2 regions of the Burkholderia sp. 3C genome follow, and region 1 is predicted to be linked to the other one. Evidence: riboswitches for the same ligand, from Rfam matches in the RefSeq annotation. Region 1 holds a riboswitch; the other holds the start of a gene.

What was found. Region 1 has a riboswitch for glycine ahead of ACYP33_RS16110 (D-amino acid dehydrogenase). Riboswitches for the same ligand answer to the same signal wherever they lie in the genome.
Region 2: it holds a riboswitch for glycine, as region 1 does, so the genes downstream of both, ACYP33_RS23590 (ketopantoate reductase family protein) here and ACYP33_RS16110 (D-amino acid dehydrogenase) in region 1, are expected to answer to the same signal.

Annotation. Positions count from the first base shown of each region.
Region 1 covers NZ_BAAILN010000091.1:75,567-79,980, reverse strand. Annotated here, with positions in the region: gene ACYP33_RS16115 (YadA family autotransporter adhesin) at 1-1,217, opposite strand, end outside; glycine riboswitch at 1,577-1,671, shown strand; glycine riboswitch at 1,676-1,767, shown strand; gene ACYP33_RS16110 (D-amino acid dehydrogenase) at 1,829-3,034, shown strand; gene ACYP33_RS16105 (hypothetical protein) at 3,088-3,312, shown strand; gene ACYP33_RS16100 (helix-turn-helix transcriptional regulator) at 3,309-4,229, shown strand; gene ACYP33_RS16095 (glutathione S-transferase family protein) at 4,286-4,414, shown strand, end outside.
Region 2 covers NZ_BAAILN010000119.1:75,536-79,949, reverse strand. Annotated here, with positions in the region: gene ACYP33_RS23600 (aldo/keto reductase) at 1-28, shown strand, start outside; gene ACYP33_RS23595 (pyridoxal phosphate-dependent decarboxylase family protein) at 116-1,471, shown strand; gene ACYP33_RS23590 (ketopantoate reductase family protein) at 1,571-2,515, opposite strand; glycine riboswitch at 2,861-2,952, opposite strand; glycine riboswitch at 2,957-3,046, opposite strand; gene ACYP33_RS23585 (threonine aldolase family protein) at 3,187-4,284, opposite strand; gene ACYP33_RS23580 (AraC family transcriptional regulator) at 4,363-4,414, opposite strand, start outside.

The sequences.
Region 1 (4,414 bases):
ACCAGGCCGGCCTGCTTCAGTTGCGCGACGTTCACCGCGTCGGTGTCGGCGGTGCCGGCCGCGACGTTGGTGATCTGGCGTTCGGCTCCCGCCGCGCCCACCGAGACGGTGTTGGCGCGATTGGCGACGCTGCCCTGGCCGAGTGCGACGGCGTTGGTGGCGCCGGCTTGCACTTGCGCGCCGAAGCCGATCGCGGTGCCGTTGAGTTCCGATACCGTGCTGTTCGCGCCCAACGCGGTCGATTGGACCGTGGCGGCGTTTGCGAGTGCACCGATCGCGGTGCCCGAGCCGATTGCGTGCGCTTGATAACCGAGTGCCGACGCGGGATTGCCCAGACCGGTGGAGTCGGCCAGCGCCTGATCGCCGATCGCGATGTCCGCGACCTTGTTGGCGGTCGCCTTGTAGCCGACGGCCACGGCGGCTTGCGAATTCGCGGCTGCGCCGTAGCCGATCGCCGCCGCCAGCGACGAATTCGCGGTGGCGGCCGCCCCGAGCGCGACGGAGTCGTAGCTGTTGGCCGTTGCTTTCACGCCAATGGCGACCGAGCTCGAACCGGTGGTCAGCGCGCTGTTGCCGAGTGCGACCGAGTTGTAGCTGTTGGTCTGCGCGCCGTTGCCGATCGCGACGGAGTTATAGCTGTTGGCCGCTGCCTTCACGCCAATGGCGACCGAGCTGCTGCCGGCTGTGCTGGCCGCGTGACCGAGCGTCACCGAATCGGACGAGGCGCTCAGGGCGTCTTCCCCAATCGATACCGAGCTATGTCCGAGCGTCTTCGCATTGGTGCCGACCGCCACCGAATCGTAGCTGCCGCTGTTGGCATTGAGGCCCAGCGCGATCGCTCCGCCGCCACCGTTCGACAGCGAGCCCTGGCCGATGGCGATGTTGCCGGCGCTGCCCGAGGCCGCCACCGCGTTGTTGCCCAGTGCGACAGCCCCGGCGCCCGAGGCGCTGGCACCCGCGCCGATCGCGCTGGCGCCTGCCGATGCGGCGATGGCGCCGTGGCCGAGGGCGGCCGAGTCGGCGCCATTCGCGGCGGCCGACGCGCCGGCTGCCACTGCGTTCGCGCCCTTGGCCGTGGCGGAATCGTCGACGGTGGCCGAGCCCTTCGCCACGAAGTAGTCGCTGGTCGAAGCGGCATGGGCTGCGTTCACGCCGCCAAACATGGCGCCGACGAGGAAGGTGGTGGTGACTGCGCGTTGGATCAGTGAGGTTTTCATGGTTCGCTCCAGTAGGTTTTAACCGATGAGTTCACTTTACAAAGTGCTGACCATCGGTGATATCTGACCGGTTTCGAACCGCATAGGACTAGTACTAAAACCGGAAAACGCCGGCGCGACGGCGATGCGGGCACCGGTGGTCGAGTCAATCCCGTACCGGTTGAATGGCGGGCGAAAGAGGCGGTCGATGCCTTGGCGGGGGCGCGAAAATCCATACCGGGGCACGCGTCGCGGGGCCGCCGTGGAGGCTTCGACGCCGTGTATCGGCAGATCGGTGTCGAGGACGAGCGCGCGGTAAGGGATATCGCGTTTTCGTTGGCCGTTCCGCATTGCGTATGGTAAGTTTGCGGTCGTTCTACACGTGCATCACGGGAGAGACCGCTTGCTCAAGTCAAGCGGCGCCGACGGAGCAACCGCCCCGGAAACTCTCAGGCAAAAGGACCGTGATGCGGGAACACTCTGGAGAGCGGCGCCTTGCGCGCCCACCGAAGGGGAGCCGCAACCGCGATGTCATGCGGGATGTGGCGAAACTCTCAGGTAAACGGACAGATGGGGCAAATGCGCCGGCGGCACGGATCGCCGGCAATGCTCAACACTGTCTGGACCATCACATGTCACGAATCGCCATCATTGGCGCCGGCATTACCGGCGTCACGACCGCCTATGCGCTTTCGCAACGCGGCCACAGCGTCACCGTCTTCGAACGGCACCGCTATGCCGCAATGGAAACCTCCTTCGCCAACGGCGGCCAGCTCTCGGCCAGCAATGCGGAAGTCTGGAACAGCCGCGCCACGGTATTGAAGGGGTTGCGCTGGATGTTCACGCGCGACGCGCCGCTGCTCCTGAACCCGCGCCCGAGTGCGCACAAGTACGGCTGGATCGCCGAATTCCTCGGGAAGATCCCGCGCTACGAAGCGAACACGATCGAGACCGTGCGGCTGGCGATCGCCGCCCGTGCCCATCTGTTCGAGATTGCGGAGCGCGAGGGCATCGAGTTCGATCACGAGCGGCGCGGTATTTTGCACTTCTATGCAACGCGCAAGGAGCACGACGCGGCCACGCGCGTGAACACCTTGCTGCGTGCAGGCGGGCTGGACCGTCGAGCGGTGACGCCGGAGGAGATGCGCGCGATCGAGCCGGCGCTTCAGGGCAGTTTCCACGGCGGATTCTTTACGGAGTCCGATTCAACCGGCGACATTCACAAATTTACCCGGGGGCTGTCGTCGGCCTGCGAGCGTCGCGGCGTGCAATTTCATTACGACACGGCGGTCGGCGGCATCGAGTCGATCGAGGGCGGCCGGATCTCGATCGCCTCCGGGCGGCAACAGGAGGTTTTCGATCGTGTCGTGATCTGCGCCGGGGTCGGCAGTAAGCAGTTCGCCGCGATGGTGGGCGACCACGTGAACGTCTATCCGGTCAAAGGGTATTCGATCACCGTGCAACTGGACGATGCACCGAGCCGCGACGGCGCGCCCTGGGTCAGCCTGCTCGACGATCGCGCGAAGATCGTGACCAGCCGTCTGGGCGCGGATCGTTTCCGGGTTGCCGGCACGGCGGAATTCAATGGCGCGAACCGGGACATTCGCGCGGATCGGATCGAGCCTTTGGTCGATTGGGTGCGCCGCTACTTTCCCGCCGTCTCGACGTCTCGCGTGGTGCCGTGGGCGGGCTTGCGGCCGATGTTGCCGAGCATGCTGCCGCGAGTGGGGCGTGGCAAGCGCCCGGGCGTCTTCTACAACACCGGGCATGGGCATCTCGGCTGGACCTTGTCGGCGGCAACGGCGGAGGCCGTGACGTCGGTGATCGGCGAGGGTTGAATTCGCGGCATTGACCGACTGCCCGGATGCGGTCCGAACCTCGCTGCGACGAGATGAGCGAATTCGCACAGAGATTGAGCGAAACCGTCGCGATCGTGCCGATATTTGATGACAGAATGGCTCACGTTCCCTGGACATCAACGATACCCGCCATGATCGCTTCACCGTTCGACACCGCGCCGCGTTGCGCTCGCGCATCACGCTGCCCGCAGCCGATCGTTGCCACGCTCGAATCGCCCGTGCCGTGGCCGACGCGCTCGCTGTCGGATGTCCTGTGAATGCCTACCTGTCGGCAGAGAGCGAGGCCGCCGACCGCCTCGCCGAGGCAATCCGGTTCGGAGCGGGTTCACGCAGCGTACTGTCCAGGCCCGAGGTGGGCGCGGCGGGGCATATCGTGCAACGCTCCGATCTGACCTCGCGTCGGATCGTGGTCGGTCAGGCAACGCTCATTCTCGTCGAGGAGGGCACCAAGCGGATTCGCTGGCGTGGCGGCGAGGGCGTCGCGAACCCCGGGGCGGCGTTCACGCTGCAGGCCGGTGAACGCGTCGACATCTCCAACACGCCCGGCCGAAGCGGCCTCTACCGTGCGCTCTGGATCAGTTGGAGTGCGGCGCTGCTCGCGATGCCCGGGCCGGTCAGGCGCCGGCCGAGCCCGCGCGTGGCCGTGCATGCCGGCTTGGGCGACGCGTTTCGCGCATCGTTCTATCGCGCCTTCAATGGCTTGCAACCGGCCGAAGGCCTGCCGCCGGCGATCGCGGCGAGCCGTTTGCGGGAAGTGCTGCTGTGGCTTGCCGAACGCGGTTTTCATTTTTCGTCCCTGGCGTCGGCGCCGGCGTCGTTCGGCGAGCAGGTTCGCACGCTGCTTGCCGCGGATCTGTCGATGGCGTGGTCGATGGAACGCGTCGCCGACGAAATCGCAACCAGCGTGCCGACACTGCGCAGAAAGCTGGCGGCGGAAGACACATCGTTTCGCCAGCTTCAGCAGGATGTCCGCATGTCGCATGCGCTGGCGTTGCTTCAGAACACCGATGTGCCTGTACTCGAGATCGCCCTGGCCACCGGTTATGCCTCCGCATCGCGCTTCTCCGCCCGCTTCCGTGAGCGGTTCGGCTATCTGCCCACCGACGTTCGCGGACAACGCCGCGGGCGCTCGGCGTTGTCCGCCAGCCATCTCGGCACGCCGGACAGCGTTTAGCCACCGCAGCTCGTCGCCGTCTCGCTCGCTACATTTCATACCGAGGAACACACGTCATGCTGAAAATTCATCATCTGGGTCATTCGCAATCCGAACGGATCATCTGGCTCTGCGAAGAGCTGGACCTTCCCTTCGAACTGGAGAAGTATCAACGGGACGCCGTCACACGCCTGTCGCCGCCTGAA
Region 2 (4,414 bases), on a different contig from region 1:
CGCGCTGCCGCTCCTCCCGGTTGCCTGACGCAGCGCGTTCGGCGCCCTCCCATCCTGCTTCGTTTTCCTGAACAATATGAACACTCACCTTCCGGCCCCGGGCAGCATCGCCGACATGAAAGCCGGCGAAATTGCCCTGCTCGCCGACGCCGACCAGCGCGCGGCCCACTATCTCGAGTCGGTCGAAACCCGGCGTGTCTTTCCCACGCCGGAGGCGCTCGCGGCCTTGGCCGCGTTCGACGAACCGCTCCCCGAACAAGGGCGCTCCGCGCACGATACGCTGGCGCTGCTCGACGACATCGGCTCGCCCGCCACGGTGGCCTCGAACGGGCCGCGCTATTTCGGTTTCGTCGTGGGAGCGTCGTTGCCGGGCGCGGCCGCGGCCGAGCGGCTGATGATGGCGTGGGATCAGGGCGCGCCGCTGGCCATGGCATCGCCCGTCAGTGCGTGCATCGAGGCAGTGGCCGGCAATTGGCTGCTCGAGGCGCTCGATCTGCCGCGAGGCAGCGCCGTCGGCTTCGGCACGTCGGCCACGGCATGCGGGCTGAGTTGCCTGGCGGCCGCGCGGCGCGCCTTGCTCAAGCGGGCCGGATGGGATCTCGACACGAAGGGGCTGTACGGTGCGCCGCAAATCCGCGTGGTGGTATCGGCGCGGATTCACGTGGTGGTGCTCAAGGCGTTGCGGGTGCTCGGCTTCGGCACGGAGCAGGTCATTCCGGCGGCCACTGACGCGCACGGCCGCGTCGATCCCGAGCGCCTGCCCGAACTCGACGCCAACACCATCCTTTGCCTGCAGGCCGGCGAGGTGAACACCGGCGAATTCGATCCGTTCGCAGCGCTCATTCCGAAGGCAAAGGCGCAAGGCTCATGGGTACACGTGGATGGCGCGTTCGGCTTGTGGGCGCGGGCATCGCAGGCGTTGCGGCACCATACGGACGGTGTGGAACTCGCGGACAGCTGGACCACGGACGGGCACAAGTGGCTGAATACGCCCTACGACTGCGCGATGGCGATCTGCCGCGATCCCGACGCATTGGCGGAAACCTTGAGCAGCGATGCCGTCTACGCCACCGGCTCGCGCCTGGCCCAGAAGAACCTCACGCTCGAATTCTCCCGACGCCCTCGCGGCATCACGATTTGGGCCGCGCTGCGCACGCTCGGCCAGCAAGGCGTGGCCGCGATGGTGGAACGTCATTGCGCCCAGGCGACCAGATTGGCGCACGGGTTGCGCGATGCCGGTTTCGACGTGCTGAATCGCGTTGTCCTCAACCAGGTATTGGTTCGGGGAGAAAACGATGCGCAGACTGCTGCGATCCGGCAGGCCGTTGAAAGCTCGGGCGAAGCCTGGTTCGGGCCGGCGGTGTGGGACGGACGCCCTGCATTCCGCCTCAGCGTATCGTCGTGGCGCACCGAAGATGCGGATATCGACAGGACCATCGCGCTGCTTCGGAGCGCACGCGACACGGCCTGATCACCGGCAAGTCATGCGGCGCTACCGCCCCTGCTCAATCACCGGGCGTATCGACGAGGCGACAATGCCGACCGCGACACGCCCGAATAACTGCACGCCTCAGTTCGTATCCTGAAGCGCATAAGTTTGCAGATGTGCAAAGGCGGTTCGCAAATACGGTGTCTCGATCCGATGGCGCGCCGCCCGGGCGATCATGTCGCCCACGATCGCGTCGGACTCGATGCGCGGCGCGCGCCGCGCGATGTCGCGCATCATCGACGCGGCCCAGGTCGAATCCGGGTCGAGCAGGAAACCGCGAACGCCGCTCACCGCCTGCTCGCCGAGGCCGAACCCCTCCGCCGCGGCCACGGCAAGCGATTCGTCGAGCAGCGCCTCGATCACGCCCTTGCCATCCGCCGTCCGCAAGATATCGCACAAGCGCCCGCGCATCAGGCAGGTCGCGGCGGCGCCCGAGCACAACATCACCCACTTCTGCCACAGGTCGGCTTCGACCCGCTCCGACGCCACGCGCAAACCCGGCGTGGATGCGATCGCCGCGTGGAAGCGGCGTACCAGATCGCGCTGCAGGGGATGGCGCGCACCGACAATCAGTTTGTCCTGACTGCCGGTGTGCACGACATGGCCGTCCTCTGCGAGCGACGCGGCGATATAGGACACGCCGCCCAGCACCCGTTCCCGCCCGACGCGACGGTCCAGCGTGTCGTACACCGCCATGCCGTTCAGCAATGCGAGCACACCGGTCGTGCCGGCGAGCGCGGGCGCCAGCGAATCCAGCGCGTCGTCGAGGTCGTAAGCCTTGCAGGTCAGCAAGACCAGGTCGTAGCCCGGCTCCACCGCATCCGCGGTCACGGCATTGACCGCCGCACCGAAATCCCCCAGCGCGCTCGACACGCGCAGGCCGTCGCGAACCAAGGCGGCCGCGCGGTTCGGGCGCACGAGAAACGTCACGTTCGCGCCCGCCTGGATCAGACGCGAGCCATAGTAGCCGCCCAGCGCGCCAGCACCGAGGATCAGAACCCGAAGCCCTTCATGATGATTGCTCATATCTCCGCCATCGAATCGTTGTCCTGTACACAGCCGGGTTGACCGGACAGCGTGACATGCGGCTTGGCGCTCGCTGCACGGCTTCGAGCGCCATCATCGCCGCGGCTTGAATACTACTATTAAAGTAGTATTCAAGCCAGAGATCGGAGACATGCCTAGCCGTGGATGTCTTCAACAACGACATGTGCGGTTCAATCAATCGGCGCCGATCACCGACGCGATAGCGGTGCCGCTCGAATCGTGACGCCGGTAATGCCGGCGCCGATGATGGCGATTCGTGACATGTGATGGTCCAGATCGAATTGAGCATCGCCGACGACAACCGCCGCCGGCGCCGATGCCCCATCTGTCCATTTACCTGAGAGTTTCGCCACCGCCCGGATTGCGCCACGGCGGTGGCTCCCCTTCGGTGGGTGGGCGAGGCGCCACTCTCCAGAGCGTTCTTGCATCACGATCTTTTTGCTTGAGAGTTTCCGGGGCGGTTGCTCCGTCGGCGCCGCTCGAGCAAGCGGTCTCTCCCGTGATGCACGAATAGAACGATTGCCAAGTTACCCTGAACGGCGTGCGCCATAATTCGGCAACGGGAAATCCATTACCGCGTGTCGGTTCCACCCCCAATCTCAAGTATTCCTATTCAAATAGTCGTTCAGTCGTGCCTCTCGACCGCCGGGTCAGTATCCGGCGCGTGACGATACGTTGTCGCGGGCGACGTTGCCGCCGGCCGTATGCGCATTGGCCTGCGCGACGGCCGAGATGATATCGATCGCCTCCTGCACCTGATCGCGGGTGATGTTCAGGTAAGGGATCGCGCGAACGCCGTCCGCACCGGACGGCAGGACATGCAGCCCCTTTTCGTAAAGCCGCTCGACGAATTCACCGGCCGGGAGCGACGATATGCCGAACCTCACGATGTTCGTTTCGACCGTGGACACATCGAGGGAAATGCCGGGTTGGCCCGCGATGCCGTTGGCCAGCATGCGCGCATGTTCGTGATCCTCATGAAGCCGCTCACGGTGATGGCGCAGTGCGTGCAACGCGCCGGCCGCGACGATCCCGGCCTGGCGGAACCCGCCACCGATCTGCTGCTTGAAACGACGCGCGCGCGCGATGAAATCACGAGAGCCAGCCAGCGCCGAACCCACGGGCGCGCCGAGCCCTTTCGAAAAGCACACGCTGACCGAATCGAAATAGCGTGCGTATTCGCGCTCGGGAATCCCGGTGGCGGCTGTCGCATGCCAGAGCCTCGCGCCATCCAGGTGCAGTGCGAGGCCGCGCTGCCGGCCAAGCTCGCAAACGGCCTGCAGCTGCTCGATCGGCCACACCTTGCCGCCACCGATGTTGTGGGTGTTTTCCACACAGAGCAGCTTGATCGGGGCTGGAATCGTGGTGGGGAAAAATCGATGCGACACGCCGAGCGCATTCGCTACGTCGTCCGGCGTGAAGACGCCGCGCACACCGGGCAGCAGGCGCGGGAGTACCCCGGAGAACGCAGCCGGCGCGCCGCCTTCGAGAATATAGACGTGCGCATTCTGATCGAAGAGAACCGCGTCGCCCGGTTCCGTATGGGTGCGGATCGCGACCTGATTGGTCATCGTGCCGGTCACCATGTACACCGCGTCTTCCTTGCCCAGCAATTCCGCGACTTCTCGCTCAAGTGCCTTGACGGTCGGATCGTCGCCATACACGTCGTCGCCGACCGGCGCGTTGGCGATGGCCTGACGCATGGCCTGAGTCGGCTGGCTGCAGGTGTCACTTCGTAAATCGATCATGCTGTGCTCCCGGATAAGGTGGATGGTGAGCACAGCTTCGGCCACGCACCGGCCGGGGATTTGGACAAACTTGCTGATTTACTGCCGGGCGATACCGGGCGGCACGCCGAAAAAACGACTGAACTCCCGA